4 regions of the Micromonospora sp. NPDC049801 genome follow, and region 1 is predicted to be linked to each of the others. Evidence: riboswitches for the same ligand, from Rfam matches in the RefSeq annotation. Region 1 holds a riboswitch; each other region holds the start of a gene.

Region 1 (4,192 bases):
CGGCGGCGTGGTGCTGGCCGCCAGCTACGAGGCGAAGGCGCGGGGTGTGCGCAGCGCGATGGGGGGTCAGCAGGCACGACGGCTCTGCCCGGACGCGATCGTGGTGCCGCCCCGGATGTCGGCGTACACGCAGGCCAGCCGGGCGGTGTTCGAGATCTTCCGCCAGACCACGCCGCTGGTCGAAGGGCTCTCCATCGACGAGGCGTTCCTCGACGTGGGCGGGCTGCGCCGGCTGGTCGGCACGCCGGCCGACATCGCCCAGCGGCTGCGCCGGGAGGTCCGCGACCGGGTCGGCCTGCCGATCACGGTGGGTGTGGCCCGGACGAAGTTCCTGGCGAAGGTGGCCAGCGCGGTGGCGAAGCCGGACGGGCTGCTGGTTGTCGCCCCCGACGCCGAGACGGCGTTCCTGCATCCACTGCCGGTGGAACGGCTCTGGGGCGTCGGTCCGGTCACCGCCGCGAAGCTGCGGGAACGCCGGATCCGTACCGTCGCGGACGTGGCCCGGCTCGGCGAGGCCGCGCTGGTGTCCCTGCTCGGGGCCGGCGCCGGCCGGCACCTGCACGCTCTCGCCCACAACCGCGACCCCCGGGCGGTGCAGGTGGGCCGCCGGCGGGGCTCGATGGGCGCGCAGCACGCGTTGGGGCGTACCCCACCTGCGCCGGAGGAACTGGACGCCATCCTCGCCGGTCTGGTCGACCGGGTCACCCGACGGATGCGGGCGGCCGGACGGTCCGGACGCACCATGGTGTTGCGACTCCGCTTCGGCGACTACACCCGCGCCACCCGCTCGCACACCGTGCCCAAGGCGACCGCCGACACCACCGCACTGCTCGCCGCCGCCCGGACACTGCTGCGGGCCGCCCTACCGGAGATCGACCGGCGCGGGGTCACCCTGCTCGGCGTCTCGGTCGGCAACCTGGACGACAACCCGGTGCAGCCGGAGCTGCCGTTCCAAGCCAACACCGGGGCCGACCTGGACGCCGCCGTGGACGCGGTCCGCGACCGCTTCGGCTCGACGGCGCTCACCCGGGCGGCGCTGCTCGGCCGCGCTCCCGGTGTCGAGATGCCGCTATTGCCGGACTAGAGCGCCCCGGTTGCTGCGACCGGAGACACATCACAGCAGGTCGGCGGTTTAGCCGGCCGCACACAGGTGAAGTCTTGAGGGGAAAGCCTGACGAGGGGGGCCCATGTCCGACGAGACCAGCAACCGACCGAGCCGTCGTGCCGAACGTCCGGGCGACGTGACCGACCCGCTGCTCTGGCAGCTCGCGGTCGACGTGCTCGAGGCCCACGAGGCCGACGACGAGGGTCGCTGCCGCAACCTCCAGTGCGCCGGCCAGTCCTGGCCGTGTGCGGCGCGTACGACCGCCGAGCAGTCGTTGCGACTGGCCCGCAGCACCCCCGACTCGGTCGAGACGGCCATCGACGGTGGCGGGGGCGGCACCGGCTGGACGGCCGAGGCCGCCGCGCCGGCGCAGCGCTGGGGCTGGAACGGCGACGTGATGGCCCGCCGCGAGGCGAGGTCGGCCGCCTCGGCGGCGTGACCCGTCCCGCGAGGACAGCGCCAGACGAACGAACGCTCGGCCGGTGACCCGGCCGAGCGTTCGTCGGTACGTACGTCAGAGAGCGAGCCGCTGCCCCGGGAAGATCAGGCCCGGGTCCGCGCCGATCAGCTGACGGTTGCGCTCGTACAGGGCCTGCCAGCCGCCGCTGCGGGGGTGCCGCTCGGCGATCTCCGACAGGGTGTCCCCCGGCGCGACCACGTACGTGTCGCCGCCGGCCGCCGGGGCGGTCCGCTCGTGACCACGGGTAGCCGGCTGGTCGCCGCGTGCCGGCCGCTCCTTGCCGGAGGTGGACGTCGACGACTTGGAGGTCGACTTCGTCGGGGACTTCGCGGTGGACTTCGTCGGGGACTTCGCGGTGGACTTCGTCGAGGTACCGCCCGACGAGCCGCCCTTGCGGCCGCAGGTCGGCCACGCGCCGATGCCCTGCCCGTCGAGCACCTTCTCGGCGATCGCGATCTGCTCGCCACGGCTGGCCAGATCGGCGCGGGCGGCGTACTTCGTGCCGCCGTAGCCGGCCCAGGTGCCCTGGGAGAACTGCAGCCCGCCGTAGTAGCCGTTCCCGGTATTGATCTTCCAGTTGCCGCCGGACTCGCACTGGGCGATCGCGTCCCAGTTGACACCGGCCTGGGCCGGGGCCGCCGGGCCGAAGAGGGCGACGGCGCCGGTGACCGCGCCGACCGCCAGGGTACCGACGGCGACGCGGCGGGTGGTGACCCGTCGATGACGGGGGGTGTACGCAGACGTCATGGATCATTCCTCCACGCCGGCGAGGTGAGCTGTCGGGTTCGGGCCGAGGAGCCCGGCCGCGCGCTGGCGGCTTCACCCCGAGGTGACATGCACCGAGGAACGTTGGGTCCCCCGCTCCTGCCCGGGTTCTGTTTCCGACGACCGGGGGCAGGATTTGGCGTTGCCGGTCGCGGCGTCCACGGTGGTGGACCCGACCGACGGTAGGCACGGTGGGTGACGGTCGCCCACCGCTTGTGAAGTTGTTCACCGGCTCACGCGGGGCGCTGCGGCCAGCGGTTGCGGAGGACGTCCACCTGTGCAGCGGCCATCATGGACCGTTTCCGATCAGGGCCTGCCGTCCCGGTGAATTGACGTTCGGACAGGAAACCGTAGACGGGCGGTAGCGATGCTCTGGAGCACACCGGGTCCGTCCCGGAAACGACACCCCAGGAGGAGATCATGCCGCTCCAGCAGAGTCGCAACGGCCGTCGCCGCGCCGCAGCCGTCCTCGTAGCCCTACTGGCCGGCGCTGGCCTGACGCTGTCCGCGCCGACCGCCGCACAGGCGTCCAGCCCGTGCACCAGCCTGACCTTCTACCGGGTCGGCGGCTACCCGGGCGGCGCGGACATGCACGTGCCCACCGTCGGCTGGCAGACCGGAAACAAAAGCTGCTACCTCACCTACGGCCACTCGGGCTCCGCGGTGCTGGTGCTCCAGGAGGCGCTGAACAACTGCTACGCGCGGTCGCTCAGCCTGGACGGGAACTACGGTCCGAAGACCCGGGACGCCGTCCGGTACGCCCAGCACAAGATCAATGAGGACATCGTGTACGCGAACATCGCCGAGGACGGCGAGTACGGCCCGCAGACACGTGCGTACATGGGCTTCGCGATCTTCGGGGTCAACGGCGGCCCGGTCATTCCCAACGTCTGCTACTACCCGGGCTGACCGCCGTACAGCGCCGGCCGGAGCCCTCGCGGACTCCGGCCGGCGCCGTGGCGGCCCCTCCCCCGGTGCGGCGTCGCCGGCTCCCCCCCTGCGCGGCGACGCTCATGGATCAGCAGACCCGGACCGCCTCGATCCGCTGATTCCAGTTCCCCCCGATCGCGGCCGAGTCGTACGCCAGGTTCGCCCGGTAGCCATAGGCGTGCTGGTAGCCGAGCAGGCCGGTGGCGTTGGCGTTGTCCCAGAAGGTGGAGACGGTGCCGGACGGCCGGTTGTTGATGATCGATTGGGCCCGGTTGCGGAAGTACGAGGGCAGCGGGACGTCGTTGCATCCGTTGTACGGACCGTCGAGCAGGAAGATGTCGCCGCTGAAGTTGGCCCCGGCGTACAGGCAGAGCAGACCCGACGGGCAGGCGTAGTTGGCCTGGGCCGGACTCGGGGCGACGCCGAGCGTGGCGCCCACGGCGATCGTACCGAGCAGCGCGGACGTGAGCCTTCGCAGAGCACTTCGCACGATGGTGACCTCCGGTGTCGTCACGACCGGAACCGGCCGCGAGTCGAGTTGCCGACATCACGTTGATCGATGTCCTTGTAGCAACGATGATCTGCGCGGAAGGTCGACGAATTCCTGCCGGAACCTCAATCCGGCTGTCCCGGGGGTGCCGGTGGGGCGACCGGCGGTGCAGCGAGCGGCGGTTCATGGAGATTCGGGTCCTCGGGCCGGTCGAGGTCTGGGCGGACGGCCGTCCGGTCGATGCCGGAGCGGCCCGCCAGCGCGCCGTCCTGGCCGCACTGGCGGTCGACGTGGGCCGACCGGTGAACCTGGACGCTCTGGTGGACCGGGTCTGGGGCGACGCGTCGCCGCCCCGGGTTCGCCACAACCTGCACGTCTACCTCGCCCGGCTCCGCCGGGTGCTGGCCGACGCGGGCGCGCCGGACGTGTTGGCGCGACGGTC
Region 2 (4,192 bases), on a different contig from region 1:
CGGTGGCCGAGGAGCTGCTGCGGCGGCTGCTGGGGCGTGGCGCGACGGTGATCCTGCGGGCGCATCCGTACACGGCGCAGAACCCGGCGTCGGCACGCCAGTTGGGCCGGCTCACCGAACTGCTGGCCGTCGACCGCGCCCGCACCGGCCGGCAGCACGTGTTCGGCGCGGCCGCCCGGGAGCTGAGCCTGACCGAGTGCGTCAACCGCTCGGACGCGCTGGTCTCCGACGTCTCCGGGGTGATCTCCGACTACCTCTACTCCGGCAAGCCGTATGCCGTCACCGACATGGGTGACGAGGGCGACCGGTTCACCGAGCGCTTTCCACTGGCCGGCTCGGGCTACGTGCTGCGGCGCGACATGTCCAACGTGGACGCCGTGCTCACGGCCCTGCTGGACACCGACCCGCTGGCCGATGCCCGCTGGGTCACCCGCCGCCGCTACCTGGGCGACTTCCCGGCCGAGTCGTACGCCGAGGGTTTCCTGACCGCCGCCCGCCGCGAGCTGACCTCGGCCCGGGAACTACCCGCGCCCGCAGCCGCCTGACCGGTCAGCGGTACGGCTCCAGCAACGCCAGCACGGCCGCCGGATCCTCCAGGTGCGCGTTGTGCCCGAGACCGGACAGCGTGGCGACCGGTACGCCGTACTCCTTGAGCTGCGCGTCCGTGACCATCGGGTCGTGCTCCCCGCGGGCCAGCACCACCGGCACGTCGGTCGCCGCGAGCAGCGCCGCCAGGTCGGGCGCGCCGACGGCGAACGCGGCGTTGTCCATCGCGAGCCGCCACCGGCCGTCGACCTGACGCAGACCGGCGTCGACCATCGGGTGGTCCGGGAGGACCAGACCGGTGAGGCCGGCGACCCGCAGGTACCGGCGGGCGGCCTCGGTACGGCTGGTGAACCAGCCCACCGGGCGGGCGGCGAGGTCCGCGGCACGGGCCAGCTCGGCCGGCGCCCAGACGGCCTTGATGCCCAAGCCCACCACCGCGTCCACCGGCAGACCGGCGGCGCGGGCCGCCAGCGCCAGGCCGACCACGCCACCGAGCGAGTGCCCGAGCACCACGATGCGGTCGTCGGAGGCCAGGCCCTGCGCGACCCGCTGGGCGAAACCCTCGAAGGAGTACGACGACAGCGGCGCCGACCAACCGTGACCGGCGAGATCGGGCGCCAGCCACCGGCCGGGCCAGTGCTGCTCCAGAAGTGGCGCCCAGGGCAGCCACACGTCACTCGTCGCCCCCATGCCGTGCAGCAGCAACAGGATCGGCTCCCGGCCAGCTTGACCACCCGATTCATCCACCACGGCCGCAGTCTCCCACGGTTCGCGGCCCGGTACGAGAGCCGTTCACCGGCGTCGCGCCCGACACGGGGACGCCGCGGGCGCCGGCCCCTCGTGGGAGACGGCGCCCGCGGCGTCGTGGGGTGTCGCGCGTTGGTCAGGCGGAGTAACCCCGGGTGGCGATCCAGTTCGCCAGGTCGATCGTGGTGATCCAGTAGGCCGGGTCGGCGGCGTTCGCCGAGTCGGCGATCCGCACCGTACGGCCGTTGTCCTTGTAGCCGACGACGGCGATGTAGTGCCCACCGCCGTAGGAGTGATAGCCGCCCTCGGTGTCGATGGCGTCGCCGACGACGTTCGCCACCACGCCCCGGCCATCGGTGATGGCCTTGACGACGTCGGCCTGAAGACGGTCCATCTGGGCCGGGCTGGGCGTGCCCGCGAACATGCGGGTGCGGTACGGGGAGCCCTTCACCTCGGCGTTGAGCACCCGGGTGGTGTCCTCGGCCGAGTTGGTGCCCATCTCGGTGGTGCCCAGTTCGGCGCCGAGCTCCTCCTGGGTGCGGTCGATCCCGCTGGCGCTGAGCGCGTTGCGGGTGGCCGCCGGGCCGCAGTTGTAGTAGGTGTTCTGCGCCTCGTAGTCGTAGTCGAGCACCTTCGTCGCGGGCGGCTTCGGCGGCGTCGGCTTCCGGGTGACGTCCGGGTTGCTCGTGGCCTTCGCGGCGGGGGACGCGGCGGTGGTGGCCGGGGCGGCGGTGCTCGGTGCGACGCTCGCCGACGGGGCCGCGGACCGGAGTTCGCCACGGGAGGCGACGGTGTCACTGCGCATCTCGGCGACCGTGGTCGGGGTACGCGAGCCGGCCGGGGCGTCGTCGGCGCCGGCGACCAGGGCGCCGGCGGTGGTGGCGATCGCGAGGGCCGCGGCGGAGGCGGCGACGATTTGGTACGGGCGCTCGGTCGCGAGGCGACGGAGCTGGCGCTTCAGGGTGTGCTTCACGAGGTCCTCCACGGTTCACAGGGAGAGCGGCACACCGGGGCTCGACCGGCATCCGGGCAGGCGTCAGCGCGCGGGCGGTGGCCCGCGGATGATGAGCCGCTCAGGGGAACGCCCGGCGCGGCCGGGCGGGAAGTGCGGTGACCCGGGGGGTCAGCTCACCGTCACGAGGCGGATGAGCGGGGACACCGCGTCGCCGTGGAGGCGGCGGAACAACAAGGGGGTCGAGGGGTGCTGCACGAGGATGGAACTCCTTCCGTCACCGCCTACCGGGTTAGCTGACGGATTCGGGCGGGAAGATCGCCCTACCGCGGGCCGTGGCTCGCGGATTCACCCCGGACTTACTGTGGGTCCCCGGTTCGTTGATCACGATTGAGCGGGTCGGCGCGGCGTCGCCTCCTGCGATCGGTAACCGCACCGGACGGGACGACAGTACTGGCCGGTACGCACTCTGCCAAGCCGCGCCCACCTGCGTAAACATCGATTGGCCCAGCAATTTCTGCGCGTTCTGCCGCTGACGTGACTCGATGGGACAACGGGTTCCGCCGGCACCTGTGGGCGACAACCGGACAGGTGGCCGACAACGCGGCCACAATCGCGGGCGCAATGGCCGCCGATGATGCCCGCCGCCCGATTTCCGCTGCCGGTGACCCGCCTCACATAACGGATCGGGCTCAACCGGCCCGGGCCGGACGCCAGCGTGCCACGAGGGCCGTACGCGACGGCCGCGTCGCGGTGCGCCGGGAGAACGCCGGGCTCGGCCGCGACCGGACCGCCGCCACGTACGCCTCCTCGGCGAGGACGCGCGCCGACTCGGCGGCCACCTCGGCGTCCCGCCAGGACGACCGCTCCCGCTCGGCGGCCGTCCGGTGCTCGGCCAGCCTCGCGTCACGGATCGCCCGGATGAGCAGCGTCTCCTGCTCGACCGGGTGCCGGCGGGGGTCCCAGCCGCGCCGGTGCCCGAACACGTCGCCGAGCTGAGCCATGGTCAACTCCCCCCGCCAGTGCGCCGCCATGGCGGCACGGTGCAGATAGCGCTCCCTCGCCGCGTACTCGGCGGGGGTGTGCGGGGTACGCGGTGTCGGCAACGCCCCGGCACCGGCGACCCGACGGGCGGCCGTGTCCGCCTCGTCGTACGCGGTCCAGGCCCGCTGCGCCTCGTCCTGAGCGACCAGCCAGTCAGCGCGCCGCCGTCGGGCGGTCCGCGCGGCCCGGGCGGCGGCCACGGCCACCTCCTCGGCGTACCGGCGCAGGTCGGCCATCTCGGCGACGGCCATCTCGCGGGCGGTGGGTGTCGGCGGCGTGGGGTCGGCCGCGGGCGAGTCCCGCTCCGGTCGGGCCACCAGGACGGCGAGGACCGTCAGCGCCAGCAGGAACAGGGCCGACCAGATGGCGGCGGCCTGGGGCACCTCGGTCAGGAACTGGTAGAAGACGACGGTTTCCATGATCGACACCTCGGCATGAGCACGTAAGCGATGGGATGCCGCACGGGCGGGTGCGGGCGGTGTGTCGTCAGGTGTGGTGACTGGCGTTCGGTCTGGCGGCGTCGCCGGTGATGGAGATCTCGGCGCGCCACACTCCGGCGCTCGCGGGACGGCGTGCCGCCCCGGTGACTGACCCCGCTAGGCCGGCGGGGCGCGGGGGGCCCGGCTGGCCGAGCCGGCGGCGCGGAGGGGCCGCTGCGAGCCCGTGCGCGCCGAGGTCACGCCCGCCAATGGGCGGGGCAACGCGTCCGAACCACCGTGCCGGGCGGGCTGCGGCTCGACCGACCGCGCGGAGGCGTCAGCGCCAAGCTCTGCGGCTCGTCCCTCGCCGACCCTGTCGGTGGCGGCCGAGCCGGTGGCGGCGCGGTCGGTGAGGACGGTGGAGAGGGCCGCGGTCGACGGTCCGAGCGGCTCCGCGAGGGCGAGCGACCCGATGATGGGCGGC
Region 3 (4,192 bases), on a different contig from region 1:
GCAACCACACCCGGCTGCGCGCCGAGCCGGACGGTCTGGTCCGCATCGACGTCGACATCACCCTGCGCGCGCCGACACCCCTGTTCCGGTACGCCTTCGGTCAGGCCCGCGCCGCCCACCTCGCCCTGGCCGCGCGCCTCGGCGCGGCCCTCGACGACCCCGCGCCGTGAGCCCTCGGTCCCGCGCCCACTACTTCCTTATTGGTGCGTGACGTGGCGTCACGGGGCGCGCAGGGCGATCCCGCGTCGTGCCGCCGGCGGGTCGGCGTCCCCAGGGCTTGTACGTCGACAGGACCGTCGCGATGATCATGAGGCTGGTCGACACCGCGGGCGCGATCACCAGGTCGGCGCGGTCCCGCGTCGGTAGCGCGGCGCCCAGCGCGGCGGCGTGCCGCAGGTTCGGCGTGAGCAGGAACAGCACCAGCCCGACCATCACTGTGGTGATCACGAGCTTGATCACCACCCAGCGGTAGCGCAGCAGGCCCCAGGGGGTGAGCAGCGCGCTGGCGACACCGACGAGCCACACGAGCACGCTCAGCGGCGCGAAGAGCACGGTGCCGACGAGCCCGGCGACCGGGTAGACCACGGCCGGGTCGGCGCCGCGCTGTGCCGCGATGCCGAGGGTGAGTAGCACCAGGTCGGCCCCGAGCCAGCCGAGGGAGGTGACCAGGTGCAGGGTGAGCAGGGCCTTGCGCGTGCGGGGCGCGATTCGCGGCATACCCGAATGCTCCCGGCCCGACCCCGCGTGGTCGTCCGACCAGCGACGACGTCCGGGGTACGCCCGCTGACGTACCCCGGACGGCGTCGGTGGTCAGTACACCGACAGGTGCACGTGGTTGGTGTGGTCGCTGGAGGGGTCGCCGTTCCCCCCGCTGTACGACTTCCAGCCGCTGCTGGGTAGCCAGATCTGCTTGAACCAGATCACGTAGAGCACCGCGAGCCGGTCGGCGTTGCGGATGAAGTACGCGGCCAGGTTGTTGCCGTACGTCTTGTCGCCGCCGGTGGCGATGCCGCCGAAGCCACCCTTCTGCGCGGCGAAGTCGCAGGCCCGGCCCTTGGGGTGCTCGCCCGAGCCGCCGTTGCGGTGACAGGAGACGTACCGGGTGAAGCCGGCGGCCTTGGCCTGGTTGAGCGCGTGCAGGGTGCGGGGGGTGATGCAGCCGCTGGCCGGGGTGGGGTCGTTGATGCTGCACGACTCGGATGGCCAGGAGCCGTCGGAGTTGCGCGGTGCGGGCTGGGCGTTGGCGGTGGAGGTGCCACGGTTGGAGCCGGTGTCGGTGTCGGCGGCGGCGCTGGCGCGTGCCTTGTCGTTGGCGACCGTCAGGGCCCGCTCGGCCTGCTCCTTGCGCTTGGCCATCACCTCGACCTGCTTACGCTGCTCCCGGATCTCGCCGTCGAGGGCGACGCGGGTGCGGTTCGCCTCGTCCCGGGTGGCGTGCAGGTCGCGCAGCACCCGGTCCTCGTTGGCGGCCACCACGTCGAGGGCGGCCGCCCGGTCCATGAAGCCCTCGGGGGTGTTGCTGTTGAGCAGGGCCGAGACGGTGCTGAGTCGGCCGGTGCGGTACGCGACGCCGGCGATCTCGCCGACCTTGCCGTTGCGTACGGTCATCTCGGCCTCGGTGTCCTTCAGCTTGACCGCGAGCTGCTGTTGCCGCTGGATGGAGGTGTCCAGCGCGCGCTTCGCGTCCAGGTAGCCCTTGCTGGCCGCCTCGAGCTGGGCCCGTAGCGCCGGGGTGCCGCCCTCCTCGTCGCCGTCGGGCGCGGCGGCGGCCCGCAGGCCGGCGGGGGGAGCGGCGGTGGCGGCGCCGACCGGAAGCGCGACGCCGAGGGTGACCATCATGACGATCAGTGCCGCAAGCCGGGCGGCGGGTGGTCGTGCTGGTGCCACTACGCATGTCCTTCCGTCAGCCGCCGACCGGGTTAGCTGACGGGTTCGGGACGGAAGATCCCTACCGCTGACGCGGATGCACCCCAGGAACATGGTTCCCCGGTTCGCCCTGCCGGGCGATTAGGCGACGGCCGCCACCGGCGCCGGGAGGCGCCGCCGGGTGGTGGCCGGGACAGAGCCTACCGGTGCTGGTGGGGTCTGTGCAGCCGATGTGACGGAAGGTGCCGGCACCATCGCGAAGGATGACGGTCACCACTCGACGGAACCGCAGGCGCCCGGGGCGGCACCGGGTTCGGTCTGCAGCGTGGCGTGCTCGATGCGGAAGTCGTCCCGCAGGGCGGTACGCGCCGCGGTGAGCACCGCGCCGACCTCCGCGCCGGGCGCCATGGTCAGGTGCGCGGAGGCCACCTCCATGCCCGAGGTGAGCGTCCAGACGTGCAGGTCGTGCACCTCGACCACGCCGGGCACCGCGGCCAGACGGTCGTGCACGGCGGTGACCTGGAGGTGTTCCGGGGCGGCCTGCACGAGGATGCGTACGGCGGCCCGCCCCAGCCGCCAGGTGCGCGGCAGGATGAACACGCCGATCGCAACCGCGACCAGCGGATCGGCCCACCACCAGTCGGTGACGGCGATGAGCAGCGCAGCGCCGATCACGCCGAGCGAGCCGAGCAGGTCGCCCAGCACCTCCAGGTAGGCGCCCTGGAGGTTGATGCTCTCCCGGGCGCCGGCGCGCAGCAGCCCGAAGGCGACCACGTTCGCGAGCAGGCCGAGGATGGCCACCGTGAGCATCGGACCGCTGAGCACCCGGTGCGGGTCGCCGAACCGGCCGATCGCCTCGATCACCACGTAGACCGCCACGCCGGAGAGCAGGACGGCGTTGGCCAGCGCGGCGAGAACTTCGAGGCGGTAGAGCCCGAAGGTGCGTTGCGGGTCGCCGGTGGCCCGCCGCGTGGCGGTGATCGCGGCGAGCGCCATCCCGATGCCGAGTACGTCGGTGAACATGTGCCCGGCGTCGGAGAGCAGCGCCAGCGAGCCGGTGTGGAAGGCGGTCACCGCCTCGACCACCATCAGGGCAGCGAGCAGTCCGAAGGCCGCCCAGAGCCGTCCGCGATGCTGGTGGGCGGCGTTGGCGACCGACCCGTGGTGGTGGTCATGTCCTGCTCCCACGAGACCCACCCTCCGACGTCGCCCGGGACCCGGTCAAATGTATGCTCACATCGCTATGTGTGCAAGTGTAGGGCGAGGGCCGGCCCCTGGGCGCGCCAACCCGACGGTCAGCCGGTCGGGTCGACGGTGGTGAGCCGCTGGGTTGCCCGGGAGAGCGCCACGTAGAGCGTGCGTACACCCGAGCCCGGATCGGCCCGGATCTCGCTGGGGGCGACCAGCACGACCCCGTCGTACTCCATGCCCTTGGCCTCCAGGCTGGTCACCACCTGCAAGCGCGTCGCGCCGAGCGCGTCGAGCCAGCCGGCGACCTCGTCGCGGCGGGTGACCGGCGTGATCACCCCGACCGTGCCGTCGACCTCGCCCAGCAGGCCGGTGGCCGCCTGTACGGCCGCGGCCTGGAGCCCGGCGGGCGGCACCACCAGCTCGACCGGGTCGACGCCGGTGGAGCGGACGGCCCTCGGCAGGGGCAGGTCCGGATAGAGCCGGCGGATCTCCGCCGCCGCCACCGCGAAGATCTCCGCCGAGTTGCGGTAGTTGGTGGTGAGCGTGAACTCGTGCCGTTTGCGCCGGCCCAGCGCCTGGTCGCGGGAGCGGGTCAGCTCCTCGGGGTCACCGGTCCAGGCGGTCTGCGCCGGGTCGCCCACCACCGTCCACGAGGCCAACCGCCCACGCCGACCGATCATCCGCCACTGCATCGGCGAGACGTCCTGCGCCTCGTCGACGACCACGTGCGCGTACTCCCGGTAGTCCTCCGGCCGCTCCCGGGCCGCCGCGCGGGCGGCCCGCTGCCGGTCGGCCGCGGTGCTCAGCTCACGAACGCCGCCCGCGAGCTGGAACGGGTCGCGCCGGGCCCGCGCCGGTTTCACCGGCTTGCCGAGCAGCGCGTCCAGCTCGTCGAGCAGCGCCACGTCCGCGATGGTCAGGCCCGCACTGTCCAGACTCTGGTACGCCGTGCCGAGCAGCCGGATCTCCGCGCCGGAGAGGATCCCGCCGGCGTACCGGCGCAGCCGATCCGGTCGAGCCAGCCAGCCCAGCACGTGCCGGGGGTGCAGGCGCGGCCACCAGGCCTTGAGGAACTCCCGGAACTCCGGCCGCTCCGCGATCTCGTCCTCGAAGGCCCGCTGCTCGGGCAGCCGGC
Region 4 (4,192 bases), on a different contig from region 1:
AGCATCAACACCATGCCGGTCGCCGGGTTCCGCCGACCTGGCTGATCCCCAGCACGCACGACGACGGCCCCCGGTCACCTCGACCGGGGGCCGTCGTGGTTCCTCAGCGGGGTGCGCCCACCGGGGACGGCAGCAACTGCACGTCGGCGAGGTCGACGTACATGACGCGGTGGCCGAACTGGATCTGCGCGTACCGGTTCTGGCCCCGGATCACCGTCCAGTCGCCGGGCGAGGAGCCGTCGAACGTGCTGGCCCGGTAGTACTCGCCGGGCAGCACCGCGCCGACGGCGTACCGCTGGCCGGCGGCGAGGGTGTACTGCAACGGTGAGATCGCCTGGTACGGCACGCCGGCCGGGTAGGCCGCCTGCTCCGGGTACGCCCGCCCGTAGACGGGGATCGTGGCCCGGCCGGGCTTCGGGGTGACCACCATGCCGACCGTCCAGGTGGCCGTCGGCGCGGACGCGGGGTTGTGGAACCACGCCCGCTGCCCGAGGTACCAGATGGCCGTCCAGTCGCCCTGTCGACCGGCCAGCGCGTACGTCTGGCCGGCGGACGCGCGGGCACCGTGGTCCGACACGTCCATCGTGTTCGGGGTGCCGTCGGGGCGCAGCGCGATGTCGTTGACCAGTGGCGCGTCCGGAGCCGGCGCGGTGCGTAGCACCACCGACGAGGAACCGCGGGGCGCGCACGGTGCCCCCGGGGTGACGCATCCGGTGAACGCCGGCTGGTTTGTCGCGTAGTCGGGGTCGATCCGGACCAGCCCGGTGGCCGGGGTGCCGGTGTCCAGCCGAGGGGCGTGCAGCAGGTCGAAGTAGTGCGTCCAGTCCCAGTACGGCCCCGGGTCCCAGTGCATCCCGCGGACCGTCGCCGCCGTGGTGCCGGGCACGTTGTCGTGGCCGATGATGTGCTGGCGGTCCAGCGGGATGCCCAGCCGCAGCGCGAGGTGCCGCACGAGCTTCGCCGACGTGCGGTACATCGCCTCCGTGTACCAGGTGCCCTGCGCGGCGAAGCCCTCGTGTTCCAGCCCGATCGACTTGGCGTTGACGTACCAGTTGCCGGCGTGCCAGGCGACGTCCTTGGTGCGGACGTGCTGGGCGATGTGCCCGTCCACCGAGCGCAGCGAGTAGTGCCAGCTCACGTAGGTTGGGTCCTGGACGAGTTGCAGGGTGGTCGCCCAACTCGCCTCGGTGTCGTGGATGACGATGTACTCGATCTTCTGCCGGGCGGGCCGGTCGGACAGGTCGTGGTTGCCGTAGTCGCCGTCGCCGAACGCCGCGTAGGGTGCCGGGATCCACTCACAGGACACGGTGCTCGGGCACTCCAACCCGTCCGGGCGGGCGAGTCGCCGCAGCCCCAGTCGGTCCAGCCAGGACCGCTCGGGTCGTACCGCCCGGGCCGGCAGCGTGACCCGCTGGCCGTCGTCGGTCACCCGCGTCTCGCCCGCGCCGATCGTGGTGAAGACCTCGTCGGCGAAGGCCGCCGCGGCATCGGCGCTGTCCGCGCCGGCATAGCGGGCCACCGCGCCGTACCAGGTGCCCGGGTCGGTGCCGACTCCGACCGGGGCGCCGACCTCCCGTTGGTACGCGGCCAGCAGCGCCGCCCCACCCCGGAGGTTCGTCGTCGGGTCGGTGCGCAGCGCCTCGGCGGTGGCGCCGGTGAGCGCGGCGGCGGCGTCCACGGTCTGCAGCGCGGCGCTGGGCGGCGCGTTGCCGGTGGCGGGCGCCGGTGCGAGAGGACGACGGGACTCGTCGCCGCGCGGATCCTCTCCCGGGGCGTCGTGGTGACCGCCCCGGGGCAGGGCGGTCACGTGCCGGGCGTCGGTCAGGTGCATCGGGCCGTAGCCGCCGCTGGTGCTCGGCGTGCCGGCATTGCTGTCCCAGCGGGACTCCAGGTAGGAGACGCCGAGTAGTACGTCGATGGGTACGCCGTACTCGGTCGCCGCGGCGGCGTACTGCTGCTGGCGGTCGGCGGCGGGGGCCGCGGTGGCCGGGCCGGCGGACAGCGGCACGGCCGCCGTGGCGGTGACGAGCGCGACGGCGAGCAGGGTCGGACGTTTCATCGAACCCCCTACATGTGAACTGGTGTCGGTGCCGTCACCTTCGTCCTGCTCGGGAGCCCACGTCAATACCTTTCCATGTTTCGAAACGTACGGAAGGAAATCTTCACGTCCGCTCGATGGCCCGCCGCAATCGGTACGGAGTGTCACGGCCGCACGGGTTGCGGATCGGTAACGGCCGTCTCTACTCTGGTCATTCGTCGGCCCGGTAGCAGGTCTGCCCACCCCGGGCGGTAACGGACCGACACCGCCGAGTCGCTCGCGAGCGAGCCGGGGACCCAGGTTCCTCGGGGTGAATCCGCAGTTCCTGCGGTAGGGCGCCCACTTCCCGCCCGAACCCGTCAGCTAACCCGGTAGGCGGTCAGGAAGAAGGAGTACGGAACCCGGTGGCCCTCCAAGCCCCGCGGCCGTCGTCCGGACGGTCGGCCCCGGCCGACCCGACGTCGACCGTGCCGCGTCCACGCTGGTCCCGCTTCACCACCGCCCTCGCCGCCCTGGTCGGCGTCGCCGTCGTCCTGACCGGTAGCGCCACGGTGGCCCACGCCGACCCGTCCGTCGCCGAGATCGAACGGCAGATCGACGACGACTGGAACAAGCTCGAACCGATCATCGAGCGGCACAACGCCACCCGAGCCGACCTGGCCTTCAAGCGCAAGCAGGCCGACACGCTCGCCGCCCGCATCGCGCCGCTGGAGCGCCAGGTCGACGCCGCGATGGACAAGGTCAGCGCGCTGGCCGTCCGCGCGTACATGGGTGAAAACCTGTCGACCGTCAACACGATGCTCGGCAGCCGGTCGCCCAGTGAGATGGTCGGTCAGCTCGAAATGCTCGACCGCTTCGCCCACAACCAGCAGGAGGACGTCCGCCAGGTCGCCGACCTGCGCAACGAGCTGGCCCGGCAGAAGGCGCCGCTGGACGAGATGGTGGTCCAGCTGACCCGCACCGAGGCCCAGTTGGCGGCGAAGAAGAAGCAGATCAACGAGGAGATCGACCGGCTACAGAAGCTGCGCCTCAAGGTGTACGGCAACGGCGGCGGCGGTTCGCTGCGTCCCGCGCCCTGCCCGGCCAGCTACCCGGGTGGCGGTGCCGGCATCGCGGTCAAGTTCGCCTGCGCCCAGATCGGCAAGCCGTACGTGTGGGGCGCCGAGGGTCCGAACTCGTACGACTGCTCCGGGCTGATGCTGGCCGCCTGGGCGAAGGCCGGTGTGTCGCTGCCGCACAACGCCGCCGCGCAGAGCCGGGTGACCAAGAACGTCAGCAAGGGCGACCTGCGCCCCGGTGACCTGGTCTTCTACTACAGCGACATCCACCACGTCGGGATGTACGTCGGCGACGGCTGGGTGGTGCACGCCTCCCAGGCCGGTGTGCCCGTCAAGATGAAGAAGGTCGACGACGGGCCCATCCACAGCTACGGTCGCCCCGGCTGAGGTGTAAGGAAGGGCCCCCTTCTAACGCCTCAGGTATAGAAGGGGGCCCTTCCTTACATCGCAAGGGCGGATCAGCGCGTCGGCCAGGCACGCCAGTTCTGCCAGGAGCGACTGGGCGTCGGGCCTCGCTGACCCTGGTAACGCGAGCCGTAGACCACCGAGCCGTACGGGTGTTCGGCGGGCGACGAGAGTCGGAAGATGCAGAGCTGACCAATCTTCATGCCCGGCCAGAGGGTGATCGGCAGGTTCGCCACGTTGGACAGCTCCAGCGTGACGTGCCCGGAGAAGCCCGGGTCGATGAACCCGGCGGTTGAGTGGGTGAGCAGGCCGAGGCGGCCCAGCGAGCTCTTCCCCTCCAGTCGGCCGGCGAGCTGGTCGCCGAGCGAGATCACCTCCAGCGTCGAGGCGAGCACGAACTCTCCCGGGTGCAGCACGAACGGCTCGCCGTCGGGCACCTCGACCACCGAGGTCAGGTCGTCCTGCTGCATGGCCGGGTCGATGTGGGTGTAGAGATGGTTGTTGAAGACCCGGAACAGCCGGTCGAGTCGTACGTCGATGCTGGAGGGTTGGACCAGGGTGGGCTCGAACGGCTCCAGGCCCAGCGTGCCGGCCTTGATCTCGGAGACCAGGTCACGGTCGGAGAGCAGCATCGGACCACCATAGCGAGGTGGGCGGTGACCAGCGTGTCGAGGTCGCTCCTCGTACATTT

Evidence for each region. Region 1 has a riboswitch for cyclic di-AMP ahead of AB0I89_RS07215 (transglycosylase family protein). Riboswitches for the same ligand answer to the same signal wherever they lie in the genome.
Region 2: it holds a riboswitch for cyclic di-AMP, as region 1 does, so the genes downstream of both, AB0I89_RS04635 (C39 family peptidase) here and AB0I89_RS07215 (transglycosylase family protein) in region 1, are expected to answer to the same signal.
Region 3: it holds a riboswitch for cyclic di-AMP, as region 1 does, so the genes downstream of both, AB0I89_RS27060 (hypothetical protein) here and AB0I89_RS07215 (transglycosylase family protein) in region 1, are expected to answer to the same signal.
Region 4: it holds a riboswitch for cyclic di-AMP, as region 1 does, so the genes downstream of both, AB0I89_RS21605 (NlpC/P60 family protein) here and AB0I89_RS07215 (transglycosylase family protein) in region 1, are expected to answer to the same signal.

Annotation. Positions count from the first base shown of each region.
Region 1 covers NZ_JBFAMS010000003.1:314,782-318,973, reverse strand. The annotation lists gene dinB (DNA polymerase IV) at 1-1,084, shown strand, start outside; gene AB0I89_RS07220 (hypothetical protein) at 1,188-1,544, shown strand; gene AB0I89_RS07215 (transglycosylase family protein) at 1,620-2,312, opposite strand; cyclic di-AMP (ydaO/yuaA leader) riboswitch at 2,312-2,482, opposite strand; gene AB0I89_RS07210 (peptidoglycan-binding domain-containing protein) at 2,751-3,239, shown strand; gene AB0I89_RS07205 (peptidase inhibitor family I36 protein) at 3,349-3,750, opposite strand; gene AB0I89_RS07200 (BTAD domain-containing putative transcriptional regulator) at 3,936-4,192, shown strand, end outside.
Region 2 covers NZ_JBFAMS010000002.1:262,956-267,147, forward strand. The annotation lists gene AB0I89_RS04625 (CDP-glycerol glycerophosphotransferase family protein) at 1-545, shown strand, start outside; gene AB0I89_RS04630 (alpha/beta hydrolase) at 550-1,296, opposite strand; gene AB0I89_RS04635 (C39 family peptidase) at 1,430-2,278, opposite strand; cyclic di-AMP (ydaO/yuaA leader) riboswitch at 2,512-2,652, opposite strand; gene AB0I89_RS04640 (hypothetical protein) at 2,938-3,708, opposite strand; gene AB0I89_RS04645 (hypothetical protein) at 3,886-4,192, opposite strand, start outside.
Region 3 covers NZ_JBFAMS010000017.1:62,684-66,875, forward strand. The annotation lists gene AB0I89_RS27050 (SRPBCC family protein) at 1-170, shown strand, start outside; gene AB0I89_RS27055 (hypothetical protein) at 190-717, opposite strand; gene AB0I89_RS27060 (hypothetical protein) at 811-1,839, opposite strand; cyclic di-AMP (ydaO/yuaA leader) riboswitch at 1,893-2,024, opposite strand; gene AB0I89_RS27065 (cation diffusion facilitator family transporter) at 2,137-3,054, opposite strand; gene AB0I89_RS27070 (AAA family ATPase) at 3,162-4,192, opposite strand, start outside.
Region 4 covers NZ_JBFAMS010000012.1:84,621-88,812, forward strand. The annotation lists gene AB0I89_RS21595 (NlpC/P60 family protein) at 1-45, shown strand, start outside; gene AB0I89_RS21600 (peptidoglycan recognition family protein) at 104-2,059, opposite strand; cyclic di-AMP (ydaO/yuaA leader) riboswitch at 2,295-2,430, shown strand; gene AB0I89_RS21605 (NlpC/P60 family protein) at 2,443-3,483, shown strand; gene dcd (dCTP deaminase) at 3,555-4,133, opposite strand.